DNA from 4 places in the Candidatus Pantoea symbiotica genome. Region 1 is predicted to be linked to each of the others. Evidence: riboswitches for the same ligand, from Rfam matches in the RefSeq annotation. Region 1 holds a riboswitch; each other region holds the start of a gene.
The links. Region 1 has a riboswitch for thiamine pyrophosphate ahead of ACXIZX_RS24535 (FAD-dependent oxidoreductase). Riboswitches for the same ligand answer to the same signal wherever they lie in the genome.

Region 1 (4,556 bases):
ACCAACCATTATCAGCTGCTGGCGCTGCGTTTTGTGCTGGGGATTTCCGAAGGCGGCATGCTGCCGGTGGTGTTAACCATGGTTAGCAACTGGTTCCCGGAAAAAGAGCTGGGTCGCGCCAACGCCTTTGTCATGATGTTCGCGCCGTTAGGCGGCATGTTCACCGCGCCGATATCGGGTTACATCATCAATGTGCTTGACTGGCGCTGGCTGTTCATTATTGAAGGCCTGCTTTCCGCCGTAGTGCTGCTGGTGTGGTGGCTGGTGATCGCCGATCGTCCTGAAGAGGCGCGCTGGTTACCGGCACGTGAAAAGGAATATTTGTTGCGCGAACTGGCGCGCGAAAAGGCACAGCATCTGCAAAAGGAACCGATCAGCAAAGCGCCGTTGAAAGCGGTGTTTCGCAACTCGGGCCTGATGAAGTTGGTGGCGCTCAACTTCTTCTATCAAACCGGCGATTACGGTTACACGCTGTGGCTGCCGAGTATCCTGAAAAATCTCACCGGCACCAATATGGCGGGCGTCGGCCTGCTGGCAGCGATTCCTTTTGTGGCGACGGTGCTCGGCATCTACGCCATTTCATGGTTAAGCGATCGCACCGGCAAGCGCCGTTTGTGGGTGATGGTGTCGCTGTTCTGCTTTGCTGCCGCCTTGCTGGCGTCGGTGGTGCTGCATGACAACGTCGCCGCCGCCTATATCGCGCTGGTGGTGTGCGGCTTCTTCCTCAAAGCGGCAACCAGCCCGTTCTGGTCGATTCCCGGACGTATCGCTGCGCCAGAAGTGGCGGGCAGCGCGCGTGGCGTAATCAATGGGTTGGGTAATCTGGGTGGATTCTGCGGACCGTACTTAGTCGGGATCATGACGCTGCTGTATAGCCAAAATGTGGCGATTTGCTGGCTGGCGGGTTCGCTGGTGATCGCGGGAATCTTTACGCTGTTACTGCCGAAAGAGTGCGATATCAATCCATCTGAAACGCGCCGACCTATGAAAGAAAATCATTTGATGAGTGTGAAACACTGAGTGAAGCGAGGCTGGCACTATTCTGAATATTAACAGTAGAAAGTCATATTAAATAAAAGGGAGCGCCTGATGAGGTGCTCCCTTTTTAATGCATCAATCAATCGACAGATTGTGAATAGCTAGCGCAGCGCGCGCCGCTTCTTTGCCTTTCTTAATAAAATGCTCGGTATAGAAGTTTTCGATAACATCAACCGGCTGGAAATTATGCGGCGTTAATGACACGGAGAACACCGGCACATTGGTGGTCAGCTGCACATTCATCAGGCCATCAACCACCGCAGCGGCAACGAAATCATGGCGATAGATACCGCCGTCAACCACCAGCGCGGCGCAGACAATCGCATCGTATTTGCCGGTTTCGGCCAGACGCTTAGCCAGCAGCGGCATTTCAAATGCGCCAGGCACTTCAAGCACTTTTAATTCTGCTTCTACGGATTGATCGGCTAATTCTTTTTCAAAACCCACCAGGGCATTATGGACAATTTCTTTGTGCCAGCCGGCTTTAATAAATGCAATTTTAATATTCTTCATGGATATTCCGACATCACCTGTAATTGGTTCTTGCGCATAAAATAATGTGTTTGTATACCATATGTTACGTTTGTGATCCACAAAGCCCAGGTAGCGATAAATGCCTTGCTGCTTATTTCCCTGTAAACGATCTGGTTATTCCGCGCTTGACGGCGACCATCGCCTGCAATACAAATAGACGCGTCGGGGGAGTCTCGCCAAAGAGACTGAGAGGCTAATAGCGCACTGCGCGGCTTAGCGACCCTTTGAACCTGACCCAGTTGATACTGGCGTAGGAAGACTGACAGTCTTGTTCTTTGGGCTGTCTGGCGCTCAGGCAAGCTCGATGGTTGCGCCATTTCCCTTCTCCTGTATCTGCGGGTCTCAGCTAACACTGAGAGGCCGATGTGAATTCCCCCTTTTTGAACATCCCGGAACCGGCGCTGTGAGCCGCTGGAGCGTGCTCGGCTGCGGCGTGGCGGGTTTGTGCGTGGCTACCTTGCTGGCGGAACGCGGCGAAGACGTCGAGGTGATTGGCGATGATGCGCGTCGCCCGGCATCGTGGTTTGCTGGCGGCATGCTGGCGCCCTGGTGTGAAGCCGAAAGTGCGCCGCGCGACGTCATCACCCTAGGACAACACGCCGCCGCATGGTGGCAACAGCGCGTCAGCAGCGTCAAGCATCAGGGCACGTTGGTGGTTGCGCCGCCGCGCGATAGCCAGGAACTCAACCGTTTCGCCCGTATGACCGAGCAGCACCAATGGGTCGATCCCGCCGATATCGAACCGGCGCTGGAAGGGCGCTTTGCGCGCGGTCTGTTTTTCGCCGGGGAAGCGCATCTCGATCCGCGTCTGGCGTTGCAGGAGATGCGAGACAAGCTGATCGCCCACGGCGTGCCATTCAACAATCACGCGCCGAGCGGCCAGATTATCGATTGTCGCGGCATCCACGCCGCGCCGGAACTGCCGCGCCTGCGTGCGGTGCGCGGCGAAATGCTGATTCTGCACAGCGAAGAAGTGCAGTTTTCCCGCCCGATTCGTCTGCTGCATCCGCGTTTTCCCTGCTATCTGGTGCCGCGTCGCGGTGGCCACTTTATGCTCGGCGCCACCATGATCGAGAGCGACGATGCCAGTGCCATCAGCGCGCGCGCCATGATGGAGTTGCTCAGCGCCGCCTACGCCATCCATCCGGCCTTAGCCGAAGCGCGCGTCATTGAAAGCGGCAGTGGGCTGCGTCCGGCTTATCCGGCGAATCTGCCGGAAATCCACTATCACAATCACATCTTTTATCTCAACGGCATGTATCGCCACGGTTTTCTGCTGGCACCGATGCTGGCAGAGCAGCTGATGCAGCGTCTTTCTGGGGAACTTAAAAATGAACATTCAGCTTAACGGCCGCCTCATCAGCACGCAGGCAAAAAGCCTGAGCGAATTGCTGATCGAGCAGCAAATCGACGTGGCCTGCGTCGCCACCGCCTACAACGGTGCGTTTGTGCCAAAAAGCCAGTACCACACGCAGTTGCTGGATGAAGGTTGCCAGCTTGAAGTGCTGTCACCGATGCAGGGAGGTTAAGCGATGTTTTACGATTTTGACCCACAATCACGCTTCCTGCTTGGCACCGCCGGTTATCCTTCGCCCGCCATTTTGCAGCAGGCGATTGCCGCCTCCGGCACCGATATCATCACCGTCAGTTTGCGGCGCGAAGGCGCGGCGGGCGCGGCTTTCCGCGAACTGCTGACCGGCCTCAACATCCGCGTGTTACCGAATACCGCCGGTTGTCACACGGTGAAAGAAGCCGTCACCACCGCGCACATGGCGCGCGAACTGTTCAACACCGCGTGGATCAAGCTGGAAGTGATTGGTCACGCCGACACACTGCAGCCCGATCCCTTCGCACTGGTTGAAGCCGCGCGCATCCTCAGCGCAGAGGGTTTTCAGGTGTTTCCGTACACCACTGAAGATCTGATCGTTGGCGAAAAGCTGCTGGCGGCGGGCTGCGAACTGTTGATGCCGTGGGGCGCGCCGATTGGTTCCGGTCAGGGCTTGCGCAACATCGACGGTCTGCGCGCCATGCGTGCGTGGTTCAGTGACATTCCGCTGATCATTGATGCTGGCATTGGCGCGCCGTCGCAGGCGGCGCAGGCGATGGAGATGGGCTTCGATGGCATTCTGCTTAACACCGCCGTCGCCAAAGCGGGCGATCCGATCGGCATGGCCAACGCCTTCCGTTTGGCGATTGAAGCCGGGCAAGCCGCGCGCGCTGCCGGATTGATGGAGAAGCGCGATATGGCAGCCGCTTCCACGCCGATCTTTGGCCTGGCAAATCTGAGTTGAGGCAGGAAAACATGCAACGTTATCAACGCCAGATGATGCTGCCGGAAATCGGCGAAGCAGGGCAGCAGAAGCTGCTCGACGCGCGCGTGCTGGTGGCGGGTGCGGGCGGATTGGGCGCCACGTTATTGCCGCAGCTGGTGGGCGCGGGTGTTGGCCATATTCGACTGTATGACGACGATGTGGTGGCGCTACATAACCTGCATCGGCAAACGCTGTTTACTGAGCAGGATATCGACCAGCCCAAAGTGCTGCGCGCGCAGCAGGCATTGCAGCAGCGTAATCCGCAAGTGCAGATAGAAGCAGTGCAGCAGTCGCTGAGCGCTAGCAATGTGCAGCAGGCGCTCGCGGGCTGCGATCTGGTGATCGATGCCGCCGATAACTTTGCCGTCACCTATCAACTTTCGGATGCCTGCATGAAGGCGGGTATTCCGCTGATCAGCGCCTCGGTGTTGGGCAGGCAAGGTTACGTCGGTGGATTCTGTGGCGGATCGCCGAGCTATCGCGCGGTATTTCCGCGCTTGCCGTCATCGGCGGCGAACTGCAACACCGCCGGCGTAATGGGCCCGGCGGTGGCGACGCTCGGCGCGATGCAGGCGCAGATGGCGCTCAGCGTGCTGCTGGAGTTACAGCCTTCACCGCTTGGTTGTCTGGTGAATTGCGACTTCGTGAACTGGCATTTCCGCCAGTTCCGCT
Region 2 (4,556 bases), on a different contig from region 1:
GCGCCGACAAAAACACGCCCAGCGTCACCAGCGTTAAATAGTGGCGATTGAAGGCAAACAGCAGCGCATTCAGCGTCGCCATCAGGCAGCAAAACAGAATCAGGTTGCGGCGATCGCCCTGGTTATCGGAGCGTTTCGCCATCAGCAGGCTAATCACAATCCCGGCGATCGCATTGATGGTAAAGAATAAGCCGACCCAGAATGGACTCACCTGCACTTCACGCGTCAGAAACAGGCTCAGCGTCGGCGCCTGCAGCGCACCGGCCACGCCGGTCATAAACGACACTGCCATAAATGAGAGATAGACCGGATTGATGCGACGTTGACGCGTTAACAGCGATTTCATGCAGAAATCCCTTTGCGGATAAAAAAAGGTAGAGAAATGAGGGTAGAAGATTCTACAGCAAAACGAAAAAAGCCAGCAGATAAAGCGCTGCTGGCGGTGAAAATGCACCCTACTCAGAAAGAGGTTCCACGTCGGCGGAACCGCTGGCAGAGCGCCATTCGTTGCTGAATGCCTCCCGCTCTTCCATTACCGTGCAGTATGCCTCTAATATGAGGCAGGAAAAACTGAGCGATTCTGACAAGGAGTTCCCCTTTTATGTCCTCATCACGTTTGCAGCAGCAATTCATCCGCTTATGGCAAAGCTGTCAGGGGCAGGATCAGGAAACCACGCTCAACGAGCTGGCGGATCTGCTGCACTGCTCGCGCCGGCATATGCGTAACCTGCTTAACGCCATGCAGAGTGAAGGCTGGCTGATTTGGCAGGCGGAAGCGGGACGCGGCAAGCGCTCGATGCTGAGTTTCTGCTATACCGGCCTGGCGCTCCAGCAGCAGCGTGCTGAGGATCTATTGGAGCAGGATCGCATCGAACAGTTAGTGCAGCTGGTGGGTGATAAAAATCAGGTGCGCCAAATGATCGCGGCGCATTTAGGTCGCAGCTTCCGCCAGGGCAAACACATTCTGCGCGTACTCTATTACCGTCCGCTGCCCAATCTGCTGCCCGGTTCGCCGCTGCGCCGCTCGGAAACCCATCTGGCGCGACAAATTTTCAACGGCCTGATGCGCATAAATGAGGAAAAGGGGGAAATCGAACCCGATATCGCCCATCACTGGCAGCAAACCTCGCCGCTGCAGTGGCGCTTCTTCCTGCGCCCGGCGATCCGTTTTCATCATGGTCGTGAGCTGGAAATGGAGGATGTGATTGCTTCGCTGGAACGCGTGCGCAGCCAGCCGCTGTTTTCTCACATCAGTAAACTGGATTCGCCCGCGCCCTGGACGCTGGATATCCATCTGAGCCAGCCGGACGATTGGTTGCCATGGCTGCTGGCCAGCGTCAGCGCGATGATCCTGCCGCGCGAATGGCCAACGCTGCGTCAGTTTGCCCGCCAGCCGATTGGCACCGGCCCGTACAGCGTGGTGCGCAATCAGCAAACGCAGCTGAAGATCGCCGCTTTCGATGATTACTTTGGCTATCGCGCGCTGATTGACGATGTGTCAATTTGGGTGCTGCCGGAGATCAGCGATGAACTGGTGTACGCCGGAGTCAAACTGCAAGGCGAAACCGCCGATGAAAAATCGGAAGAGAGCCGTCTGGAAGAAGGCTGCTACTTTCTGCTTTACGATCAGCGCTCCGCATTGGGCCGCGATGCGCATTTCCGCCGCTGGGTGAGTTATCTGTTTAATCCAATCGCCTTATTGAATCATGCTGGCGTCGGCTATCAGCGTTACTGGTTCCCCGCTTATGGCTTGCTGCCACGCTGGCACCATCGCCGCGATCTCACGCCCGCCGACAAGCCAGCAGGTTTAACCCAACTGACGCTGAGCTGGTACAGCCATCACGTTGAGCATGAAGGTATCGCCAACGCGCTGCGACCGCTGCTGGCGCAGCAAGGTGTTGAGCTAATCACCCGCGTTGTGAGCTACGAAGAGTGGTTCGAGGGCGAAGGTGAAAGTGACATCTGGCTCGGCAGCGTCAACTTTACCTTGCCGCTCGAGTACGCGCTGTTCGCCCAACTGTTTGAGCTGCCGTTGATGCATCACTGCATCCCCATTGACTGGCAAGCCGATGCCGCGCGCTGGCGGCAAAAGGATTTACCCTTGGCGGATTGGAGTAAACAGCTGATCGACAGCGACTATCTGCATCCGCTGTTCCATCACTGGCTGCTGCTGGAAGGACAGCGCAGTATGCGCGGCGTGCGCCTCAATACGCTCGGCTGGTTTGACTTCAAATCAGCCTGGTTTGCGCCTCCGGAGCTGTGATACGCAGCAAAATCTGTAGGGTCGCCATTTATGGTGACCAGGTGCGCAACTCGGATACGTTAAGACTTCCAGCCAGTGATCCTTTCGCGCTGTCACATAAATGACTAGAATGAGCCGTTCTCAACGGGGTGCCTTGCTATCAGGGCTGAGAGAAACCCGTCGAACCTGATCCGGCTAATACCGGCGTAGGGATTTGAGATGTCTCACTCCTCAGATCCTTTGCGACTCAACTTATCTTCTCCTCAAGGAGCGCAAAGTGTTAAACAAAGTTCTGCCTGTGTTGCTGCTGGTTGCGGCACCGGCTTTCGCTGCCAAACCGGTTCTCACCGTTTACACCTACGATTCGTTCTCTGCCGATTGGGGCCCCGGCCCGGCGGTAAAAAAAGCCTTTGAGGCGCAGTGCGACTGCGAACTGAATTACGTAGCGCTGGAAGATGGCGTATCACTGCTTAATCGTGTGCGCATGGAAGGCAAAAACAGCAAAGCCGATGTGGTGCTGGGACTAGATAACAATCTGGTGCAGGCAGCGGAGAAAACCGGGCTATTTGCCAAAAGCAGCGTTGATACCAAAGCATTAACGTTGCCAGATGGCTGGCACAGCGACACCTTCATTCCGTTCGATTATGGCTACTTCGCCTTCGTCTACGATAAAAACAAAATGAAGAATCCGCCGAAAAGCCTGAAGGAACTGGTCGAAAGCCCGGAAAAATGGCGCGTGATTTATGAAGATCCGCGCACCAGCACGCCGGGCCTTGGCCTGCTGCTGTGGATGCAAAAAGTTTATGGCGATAACGCGCCTGACGCGTGGCAGAAGCTGGCACAAAAAACCGTTACCGTCACCAAAGGCTGGAGCGAAGCTTACGGCCTGTTCCTGAAGGGCGAAGGCGATCTGGTGTTGAGCTACACCACCTCTCCGGCTTATCACATTATCGAAGAGAAGAAAGAGAACTATGCTGCGGCCGAATTCAGCGAAGGCCACTATTTGCAGGTGGAAGTTGCCGCACAGTTCGCCAGCAGCAAACAGCCCAAGCTGGCGCAGCAGTTCATGCAGTTTATGGTTTCTCCGGCCTTCCAGCAGACCATTCCGACCGGCAACTGGATGTATCCAGTGATCAAAAGCGATCTGCCAGCCGGTTATCAATCTCTGCAGGTGCCCGCCAAGGCGTTGCAATTCACGCCAGCCGAAGTGGCCGACCATCGTGCTGCGTGGATCAGCGCATGGCAAAGCGCCGTTAGCCGTTAATGCCCGGCTGGTTAATTCCCGGTAGCGCCATCGCGCTGTTGCTGTGCGCGGTGGCGCTGCTGGCGTTTGGCGCATTGGTGATGGTTGCGCCGGCCACCGACTGGCGTGCGCTGCTCGACGACAGTTATCTGCATCATGTGCTGCTGTTCTCGTTTGAGCAGGCGCTGCTGTCGGCGCTGCTGTCGGTGCTGCCCGCAATCTTGCTGGCCCGCGCGCTCTATCGCCGCCGTTTTCCGGGACGCAATCTGTTGCTGCGCCTGTGCGCCATGACGCTGGTGCTGCCGGTGCTGGTGGCGGTGTTTGGCTTGCTCAGCGTCTACGGTCGCAGCGGCTGGCTGGCGCAACTGTGCGCGGCCATTGGCTTTGACTACCACTTTTCACCGTATGGCCTGCAGGGCATTCTGCTGGCGCACGTCTTCTTTAACCTGCCGCTGGCGACGCGCCTGCTGTTACAGGCGCTGGAGAGCATTCCCGGCGAGCAGCGGCAAGTCGCCGCCCAGCTTGGCCTGCGTGGCTGGAATCTGTTTCGCTGGCTGGAATGGCCGTGGCTACGCCGTCAGATTCTGCCGACGGCGGCGCTGATCTTTATGCTCTGCTTCGCCAGCTTCGCCACGGTGCTGGCGCTGGGCGGCGGACCGCAGGCCACCACGCTGGAACTGGCGATCTATCAGGCGCTGAATTTCGACTACGATCCGGGCCGCGCGGCGCTGCTGGCGCTGTTACAGCTCGGTTGCTGTTTGCTGCTGGTGTTGCTGAGCCAGCGCTTTAGCAAAGCCATTCCCACCGGCAGCCAGAACATTCGCGGCTGGCGCGATCCGCAGGATTCATGGCAGGCGCGCATCAGCGATACTGTATTGATTGGCCTGGCGCTGCTGCTGCTGTTACCGCCACTGGCGGCGGTAATCGTCGATGGTTTGCGCGGCGGCGTCGCCGGTGCACTGCAACAAGCGGCGCTGTGGCAAGCCACCTTTACCTCGCTACGCATCGCCGTGGGAGCCGGCGTGCTCTGCGTGGTGCTGACCATGATGCTGCTGTGGAGCAGCCGCGAAC
Region 3 (4,556 bases), on a different contig from region 1:
TGTAGCCACGCCTTGGCTTCGGCCACCGTTGCCGCCCAATCATCATGACGCGGACGCAACGCCGCCAGTGCGGCGGAGAGCGAGCAACCGGTGCCGTGCGTGTGGCGCGTATTAACACGCGGCGCGGTAAAGCGCTGGCGTCCGTCGCGGGTAATCAGCCAATCCGGACTTTCGGCATCGCTGAGATGCCCACCCTTCATCAGCACCGCTTCACAGCCGAGATCGAGCAGCGCATCGCCCTGCTGCAACATGGTCTTCTCATCCTGCGCCATAGCGCGTCCCAGCAGCGCCGCGGCTTCCGGCAGGTTCGGCGTGATCAGCGAGACCTGCGGCAGCAGCAATTCACGCACGCTGGCTACGGCATCTGGCGACAATAGCGCATCGCCGCTTTTGGCAATCATCACCGTATCCAGCACCACAAACGGCAGGCTGGCCCGTTTCAGCCGCTCGGCGACCACCTCGACTATCGCGGTTTCGGACAACATGCCGATCTTCGCGGCATCAATGCGCACATCATCCAGCACCGAATCGAGCTGTGCGCCGACAAAATCCGGTTCGATGCGATAGACCGACTGCACGCCACAGGTGTTTTGCGCCACCAGCGCGGTAATAACGCTGGTGCCATAAGCGCCCAATGCGGAGAAGGCTTTGAGATCGGCCTGAATACCCGCGCCGCCGCTCGGATCGGTGCCGGCAATGGTCAAGGCGTTGATGCGTTTCATGCTTTCACCTCCAGCGTCCACAGCGTATCGAGGAAGGTGGCGACAAAGCTGCCCGGCCCTGAAACCTGGCGTGCTGTCAGCTCACCGGCCAACGACATCACGCGGCAAGCCGCAGCCACATGTTGCAGGCGATCGCCTGGCAAGCTGGTGAAGGCCGCCACCACCGCTGACAACGCGCAACCTGTACCAACCACGCGCGTCATCAGCGGGCTGCCACCGGGAATCGAGAATGTCTGCAAGCCATCGGTGACGTAATCGACTTCACCGGTCACCGCCACAATTGTGTTGAAATCACGCGCCAGCTGCTGAGCGGCGCTCAGCGCGGCATCGGCCTGATGCAGGCTGTCGACGCCGCGTCCGCCGGTGGCCTGATGCGCCAGAGCGAGAATTTCTGAAGCGTTACCGCGAATCGCTGCCGGTTGCAGGCTCAGCAACTGCTGGCAGAAGGCGGTGCGCAGGCTTAATGCGCCGACCGCCACCGGATCCAGCGTCCACGGCGTGCCTGCCGCTTGCGCTGCTTGCACCGCCGCCAGCATCGCATCACGACGATCGCAGGTTAAGGTGCCTACGTTGATCAACACCGCATCGGCAAAACCGGCAAACTGCGCCGCTTCCTCAGGATCGATCACCATCGCGGGCGAGACTTGCAGTGCCAGCAGCACGTTAGCGGTAAAGGTTTGCACCACGTCATTGGTCATGCAGTGCACCAGCGGCGCTTGCTGACGCAGCAGTTGCAAAGAGTGCGCGAGTTGCGCGGGGGAAAGAAGGTCAGGCTGTTTCATAAGGCTCCCAACCGGCGATCAAGAAGGCGAATGCGGTCAGGCATCTGACTTCCCTACGCTGGCATTATCCAGATCAGGTCAGCGGGTGTATCTCAGCCCTGTATTAGAGGGGCACCCCGAGTCAAAACTACGTTGGCGAGCATAGGGAACAAGCCAGATTAAAGCAAGCAATCGCCACTTTCTCTGTGGATCTTGCTCGAAAAGTTACATTTTACGCGTTCATCTAACTGATTGAATAAAGTCCTTAAAAACCCTTCTTTTTGCGTGCCATGTCATATTTTGTAATAAATTCCATTGATAATTCGCGTCGCGAAAAATAGCATCCCTCGCAACTTGTTTCATGACGAAACAATACGGATTTATTAATTGTTCATGGAAGCATCACGGAGGATTTGCTATGCGTCGGATTCCACGCGCCCCGCTCTCTGCGGCTATTATCTCTGCCCTGTTTGCCGGTACTTTTGTGCCTGTTCCCTCTGCCCACGCCACGGGTTTTGTCGAAGACTCATCGCTCACTGGCAACCTGTTTTACTGGCAACGTCAGCGCGATCGCAAAGAGATGGATCCGCAAAAAGGCGCGTACGGTCAGTATGATGCCAATCTGCATCACGCCTCTGCTAACGCCAATCTCGACTTCTCATCCGGTTATGCCGGTGATGTGATTGGCCTCGATCTTGCGGCATTTGGCGCAGTGGAGTTAAGTAATGGCGGCCCGGCAGCACCGAATGAAATTGGTTTCAGCAACGCCCGTACGCGCTGGGATGAGGACTGGAGCGGTGATAAGAGCGGCTTAAGTCTTTATAAAGCGGCGATCAAGGCAAAATGGCAGGATAACTGGCTGCGCGCCGGCTATCTGCAACCCAGCGGGCAGACGCTACTGGCACCGCACTGGAGTTTCCTGCCCGGCACCTATCGCGGTGTTGAGGCTGGCACCGTCTTCGATTTTAGCGATGCGGGCGCCCTTTCCGTCTCCTGGATGTGGACGGACGAATACAAAGCGCCGTGGTATCGCGACATGTACAACTTCCGCAAGGCCGATGGCGTGACGGAGATTCCGTGGCTGCAATCCTTTGGTGCCAAATACGATTTCAAAAACTCGCTGGTGCTGGAAGGCGCATACGGCCAGGCGGCGAATTACATGGATCAGTATTTTGCCAAAGCCTCTTATCAGTTGCCGCTGGCCGATGCGCCATTGCGCACCAGCTATCAGTTTTACGGCGCGAAAGATCGTGACAACAGCGGCGTGGGCCAGGTCAACGATGTTTACGATGGCCTCGCCTGGCTGCAGGCGCTGACGTTCGGCTACACGATGGGCGCGTTCGATTTCCGTCTCGAAGGCACATGGGTAAAAGCCGAAGGTAATCAGGGCTTCTTCCTGCAGCGTATGACGCCGTCCTATGCCAGCTCGAATGGCCGCATGGATGTGTGGTGGGATTCCCGCTCTGACTGGAACGCCAACGGTGAGAAAGCGTTGTTCGCCGGTGTGATGGTCGATCTTGGGCACTGGCAATTTCCCGGCTGGCAAGTCGGCACTTCATACGCCTATGGCTGGGACGCGAAGCCTTCCACCAATCCGATTTACGACCAAAACCAGCGCCTGAAAGAGTCGGCGTGGAGCATGGACCTGGTTTACACCATCCAGCAAGGCCGCGCCAAAGACACGCAATTCAAACTGCATTACACCCGCTACGACAATCACAGCGATCTTCCCAGCTACAGCGGCGGTTACGGCAACATCTTCCAGGACGAAAAAGACATCAAATTTATGGTCGTCGCGCCATTCACCCTGTTTTGACCCCGATCTGGCAGGAGCCAGAGACTTACCTCCGTGGAGAAGGATAACAGTATGAAAAAGTTAAAAATTAGTTTACTGGCGCTGAGCGTGATGGGCCTTGCCGCCTGCAGTTCATCCCCGCGCAGTAATCAGCAGGTCGTCGACCAAATCAGCCAGTTCGGCGTGCAGTATCAGGTCACTGACAACCAGGCGGCCGATCACGGCGTGAACTGCGCGAAACTCGGCGCCGATTGGGCATCCTGCAATACCGCCACCATCACGCTGACCAACAACGGCCCGGCGCTCACCAGTAAAAACTGGGCGATCTACATGAGCAACGTGCACGAAACGCTGCGGGTCGATAACGATCAGTTCAAAATGACGCACATCGTCGGGGATCTCACCCGCCTGGAACCCACGGAAAAATTCAAAGGCATCGCGGCTGGCGAGTCGATTGAGATCCCGATCGTGAATGAATACTGGCAGCTGTTTATCACTGACGTGATGCCGCGTTGGTACGTCACCGCCGCCAATGCCTCGCCAAAAATCATCACCAGCACCGATACCGAAAACCTCAGCGACTTCGTTAAGCCGTTTGGCGAACAATGGAAGCGCATCGTCGACGATAAAAACGTGCTGATGCTGCCGCAAAGTCGTTTCACGAAGAATGCCGATGTGGCGCAACTGCCTGCTAACGCGTTGCGCGGACAAATCACCCCAACGCCGCGCTCGGTGAAAGTTCATGCTGCCGATGTTGATCTGAGCCGTGGCGTCGCCTTGCATCTTGAAGTGCTGGCAAGCAATCAAGCGGATGCGGTTAAGCAGCGTTTCGATTTGATGGGGCTCAAACAGCAGTCAGCGGGTTATGCCGTTCATACTCGTATCGCCGTTAATCATTTCCGTGGCGCAGATGCGGTTTCTGGTGCTTATGAACTGCGCATCACACCACGCGGTACCGATATCATTGGTTACGACCAGGCTGGCGTTTATTACGGCTTGATGTCGCTACTCTCGCTGGTACCCGCTGAAGGCAAACCAATTATCGCCACGCTCGAGGCGAAAGATGCCCCGCGCTTTGCCTATCGCGGCGCCTTCCTCGATGTGGCGCGTAACTTCCACAGCAAGCAAGCGGTGCTGCGTATGCTCGATCAGATGGCGGCATGGAAGATGAATAAATTCCACTTCCACCTGACCGATGATGAAGCCTGGCGTATCGAAATTCCCGGTCTGCCAGAGTTGACCGACGTGGGCAGTAAGCGTTGTCATGATCTCACTGAA
Region 4 (4,556 bases), on a different contig from region 1:
CAAGGTGCACGCCATAAGCGTGATATTTAATGGCTAATCGCCAGTAATCATTGATAAACAGCCGAGCGCGATACTGTTTGCCAAGCGCAATCGCCCCGCGCACGGCATCTTCCACCTCATGATCTTCACAATCTTTGATGCGCAGCTGAATGGTGCGCACACCGGCTTCCAGCAAGCGCGCGATCCATTCCACGCTATCAACAACCGGATACAGCCCCAGTTTTGGGGCCGTGGCAGGAAAGGCGTCGGTCATACATTTTCCTCTTTAAGGGTATCGGCAGCGTGATAAAGCTCGCCGCCACGATTGCGGAAGGCATCCGACATTTGCGCCATACCAATCTCTATCGGCTGAGCTTCAGCCTGTTGGCGGGCGGCAAACTCGCGCACTTCCTGAGTAATTTTCATTGAGCAGAATTTTGGTCCGCACATCGAACAGAAGTGCGCGACTTTGCCCGATTCCTGCGGCAGAGTTTCATCGTGATAGGCGCGTGCGGTGTGCGGATCGAGCGCCAGATTGAACTGATCTTCCCAGCGAAATTCAAAACGCGCTTTCGACATCGCATTGTCGCGGATCTGCGCACCGGGATGACCTTTCGCCAGATCCGCCGCGTGTGCGGCGATCTTGTAGGTGATCAGCCCCTGCTTCACGTCATCTTTATTCGGCAAACCAAGGTGTTCTTTAGGTGTCACGTAGCACAGCATGGCGCAGCCGAACCAGCCAATCATGGCCGCGCCGATACCAGAAGTGAAATGGTCGTAGCCCGGCGCGATATCGGTGGTGAGCGGGCCAAGCGTGTAAAACGGGGCTTCGTGACAATGCTCAAGCTGTTCGGTCATATTGCGACGAATCATCTGCATCGGCACATGGCCCGGACCTTCAATCATCACCTGCACATCATATTCCCAGGCGATTTTAGTCAGTTCGCCCAGCGTATGCAGTTCGGCAAATTGTGCCTCATCGTTGGCATCCTGAATCGAGCCGGGACGCAGGCCGTCGCCGAGCGACAGTGCCACATCGTAGGCGGCACAAATTTCACAAATCTCGCGGAAGTGCAGATAGAGGAAACTTTCGGTGTGATGTGACAGGCACCATTTCGCCATGATCGAGCCGCCGCGCGACACAATGCCGGTCAGGCGTTTGGCCGTCATCGGCACGTAGCGCAGTAGCACGCCAGCGTGAATGGTGAAGTAGTCGACACCTTGTTCCGCTTGCTCCAGCAGCGTGTCGCGGAAAATCTCCCAGTTGAGATCTTCTGCAATGCCGTTCACCTTTTCCAGCGCCTGATAAATCGGCACTGTACCAATTGGCACCGGGCTGTTTCGCAAAATCCACTCGCGCGTTTCATGAATGTAGCGGCCGGTTGAGAGGTCCATCACGGTGTCTGCGCCCCAGCGCGTCGACCACACCAGCTTCTCTACTTCTTCTTCAATTGATGAACTCACCGCCGAGTTACCAATATTGGCATTTACCTTCACCAGAAAGTTGCGGCCAATGATCATCGGTTCGGATTCGGGATGGTTGATGTTAGAAGGGATGATGGCGCGGCCGCTGGCGACTTCCTGGCGGACAAATTCAGCGGTGATATTTTCCGGCAGATTAGCGCCAAAGCTGTGGCCCGGATGCTGCTGTAGCAGCACTTCACCGCGAATACGCTCGCGGCCCATGTTTTCGCGCAGCGCAATAAACTCCATCTCCTGCGTGATGATGCCCTGACGTGCATAGTGCAGCTGGGTAACCCGGCGACCCGCTTTGGCGCGGCGCGGTTGTGGCAGATGCTCAAAACGCAGGTGATCCAAGCCTTCATCGGCCAGACGTTGCTGCGTGTAGCTGGAACTTAGCTGGTGGATGGTTTCGCTGTCGCCACGATCTTCGATCCAGTTGGCGCGTAGTCTTGCAAGTCCCTGATGCACATCAATAGTGGCTTGAGGATCGCCATAAGCACCGGCGGTGTCATAAACCGGCACCGCTTCATTCGGCTCATATTGCGGATGTTCTTTGCTGCCGCCGATGTGCATCGGGCTGAGCTGTATCTCACGCATCGGCACGCGAATATCCGCGCGGCTGCCAGTGATCCAGATACGTTTGGAGTTGGGGAAAGCGGTTCCCTGCAGAGAATCGATAAATTCTTGCGCCTGAGCGCGTTGTTCACGACGAGAAGTTTTAGCAGACATAGCAAGTTTCCGGTAAAGGTTGGAAGTTGCTTGTCCAGAGTTCGGAAGGAGTAACAGCGACGATGCTGGGCGCCAGCTTGCAACGTGCTGATGATGTCTACTCTTGTTCCCTTCGCAGGTACTAACCTGATCAGGTTCCGCGGATCCCGAATTAACGGTCTCAGCCCCGGAGGGCACTCCGACAAGGTTGTGTTTTGTGGTTTAAGCTACTTTGCTTGCCATTTTGCACCTGGGCAGTGCTCGTGACCGTCACGTACTACGTGTACGCTCCGGTCCCTGCGCGCTGTCCGAGTGCAAACTGGCTGCGCACGCTACGCTTAAACCGCAAAACCTTACTCTTCATACTTCTGAAAGAAGAAATAAAAAAAGCCCATTCAGCATAAGAGGGCTTTTCTTGAATAACAAGTTTTTTACATCTTCGGGATGCTAAGCCGGGCGGGCGATGACGCTGTCGTTGGCAACCGGCGGGCGCGCCAGCTGGTTGTCCCAGGCGAGCTGCACCAACTTATCTTCCAGCGTAAAGCGCGATTCCAGCACCTCGCCGACTTCAGAGAGCGCGGTCTGAAAATCCACGCAATTATCATCGTTAATCGCTTGCTGCAGATGGGTGTCGTAGAGCTGCATGATGCGATCGGTATTCGCCTCAAGTGCCGGATAAATCTGCGCGGCCACGATTAATGGGCTATCACCCTGCATCTCACTAATGATGTGTTCATACACGCTGAAATGGCCGGTAGACAGGTAATCCACCAGGTTGTGACAAAACGCATCGAGCGCCTGTTCATCCAGCGCAGTTAACGCATCTTTTTGTGGCTTCATGCCAATAAGCTCGTAGTAAGTGACGAGCAGCTGTCGACGGGCGCGCAGCCATGAATCCACCAATTCATTTCTGCCACCTACACGCTCTGTCAGGTTCTCTAACTGGTTAAGCATATGGGGCTCCAGGTAGGTTATAGTTGTTTATTACACACTTAATATTAGGATTTCAGCGTGCGATTTGACGCTAAGGACAACGATTAAGATGCAACGTGAGATCTCAAGCTTAGACGCTGGTTGGTGGGTTGTCAGCCATGAGCAAAAACTTTGGATGCCGCAGGGTGAATTGCCGCATGGCTTAGCCAGCGATTTTGGCCTGAACGGCAGCAACGGCATTTTGATTGGCGAGTGGCAGGGCGAGAATGTCTGGCTGGTACGCGAGCCGCGCCCGGACAGCATGGGCTCTGTGCGTCAATTGATTGATGAAGATGTTGGCCTGTTCCAAATCGCCGGACGTGGCGTGCAGCTGGCAGAGTTTTACCGCTCGCATCGCTGGTGCGGCTATTGCGGCCATGAGATGCACATCAGCAAACGCGAATTTGCCTGCTTGTGCAATCACTGCCGCGAGCGCTATTACCCGCAAATTGCGCCGTGCATCATCGTGGCCATTCGCCGTGGCGATGAGATCCTGCTTGCCAATCATGCGCGCCATCGCAACAACATCTATACCGTTCTGGCCGGCTTCGTCGAAGTGGGCGAAACGCTAGAACAAGCGGTGGCGCGGGAAGTGATGGAGGAGAGTAACGTGCGGGTGAAAAACGTGCGCTACGTTACCTCGCAGCCGTGGCCGTTCCCGCACTCTCTGATGATGGCGTATATGGCGGAATATGATGGCGGCGATCTGCAACACGACGGTAAAGAGCTGCTGGATGCCGGTTGGTATCGCTATGACGATCTGCCGCTGTTACCGCCGCCCGGCACGGTGGCGCGTCGCCTGATTGAAGATACCGTTGCCCTGTGTCGCGCCAGCACGGCGTGAAAATGCTACACTGCCGGCCTTAGCATGAGAGAGCCCATTATGAGTGAACTGAAGAACGATCGTTATCTGCGCGCCCTGTTACGTCAGCCGGTTGATGTCACGCCGGTATGGATGATGCGACAAGCTGGGCGCTATTTGCCGGAGTACAAAGCCACGCGCGCTGAAGCCGGTGATTTTATGTCGCTGTGTAAGAATGCTGAGCTGGCGTGTGAAGTCACGCTGCAACCGCTGCGTCGCTATGCGCTGGATGCGGCAATCCTCTTCAGCGATATCCTCACCATTCCAGATGCGATGGGACTTGGGCTCTACTTTGAGACCGGCGAAGGCCCACGTTTCTCCAATCCGATCACCTGCCGTGCGGATGTCGATAAGCTGCCGGTGCCGGATCCAGAGCAAGAACTCGGTTATGTGATGAACGCGGTGCGTACCATTCGTCACAACCTGAAAGGCGAAGTGCCGCTGATCGGTTTCTCCGGTAGCCCGTGGACGCTGGCAACCTACATGGTTGAAGGCGGCAGCAGCAAAGCTTTCACTAAAATCAAAAAGATGATGTACGCCGAGCCGCAAACCCTGCACAAGCTGTTGGATA

Region 2: linked by a shared signal. The riboswitch ahead of thiB (thiamine ABC transporter substrate binding subunit) and the one ahead of ACXIZX_RS24535 (FAD-dependent oxidoreductase) in region 1 are both predicted to bind thiamine pyrophosphate.
Region 3: linked by a shared signal. The riboswitch ahead of thiM (hydroxyethylthiazole kinase) and the one ahead of ACXIZX_RS24535 (FAD-dependent oxidoreductase) in region 1 are both predicted to bind thiamine pyrophosphate.
Region 4: linked by a shared signal. The riboswitch ahead of thiC (phosphomethylpyrimidine synthase ThiC) and the one ahead of ACXIZX_RS24535 (FAD-dependent oxidoreductase) in region 1 are both predicted to bind thiamine pyrophosphate.

Annotation. Positions count from the first base shown of each region.
Region 1 is NZ_JBSZHR010000003.1:838,145-842,700, forward strand. Features, by position in the region: gene ACXIZX_RS24525 (MFS transporter) at 1-1,020, shown strand, start outside; gene ACXIZX_RS24530 (6,7-dimethyl-8-ribityllumazine synthase) at 1,114-1,551, opposite strand; TPP riboswitch at 1,727-1,846, shown strand; gene ACXIZX_RS24535 (FAD-dependent oxidoreductase) at 1,976-2,920, shown strand; gene thiS (sulfur carrier protein ThiS) at 2,904-3,101, shown strand; gene ACXIZX_RS24545 (thiazole synthase) at 3,105-3,863, shown strand; gene ACXIZX_RS24550 (ThiF family adenylyltransferase) at 3,875-4,556, shown strand, end outside.
Region 2 is NZ_JBSZHR010000002.1:466,661-471,216, reverse strand. Features, by position in the region: gene ACXIZX_RS02760 (MFS transporter) at 1-346, opposite strand, end outside; gene sgrR (HTH-type transcriptional regulator SgrR) at 602-2,263, shown strand; TPP riboswitch at 2,378-2,473, shown strand; gene thiB (thiamine ABC transporter substrate binding subunit) at 2,520-3,506, shown strand; gene thiP (thiamine/thiamine pyrophosphate ABC transporter permease ThiP) at 3,506-4,556, shown strand, end outside.
Region 3 is NZ_JBSZHR010000002.1:2,536,607-2,541,162, forward strand. Features, by position in the region: gene thiD (bifunctional hydroxymethylpyrimidine kinase/phosphomethylpyrimidine kinase) at 1-722, opposite strand, end outside; gene thiM (hydroxyethylthiazole kinase) at 719-1,504, opposite strand; TPP riboswitch at 1,538-1,633, opposite strand; gene chiP (chitoporin ChiP) at 1,902-3,299, shown strand; gene ACXIZX_RS12380 (family 20 glycosylhydrolase) at 3,351-4,556, shown strand, end outside.
Region 4 is NZ_JBSZHR010000002.1:4,281,822-4,286,377, forward strand. Features, by position in the region: gene thiE (thiamine phosphate synthase) at 1-253, opposite strand, end outside; gene thiC (phosphomethylpyrimidine synthase ThiC) at 250-2,172, opposite strand; TPP riboswitch at 2,263-2,363, opposite strand; gene rsd (sigma D regulator) at 2,599-3,105, opposite strand; gene nudC (NAD(+) diphosphatase) at 3,194-3,967, shown strand; gene hemE (uroporphyrinogen decarboxylase) at 4,007-4,556, shown strand, end outside.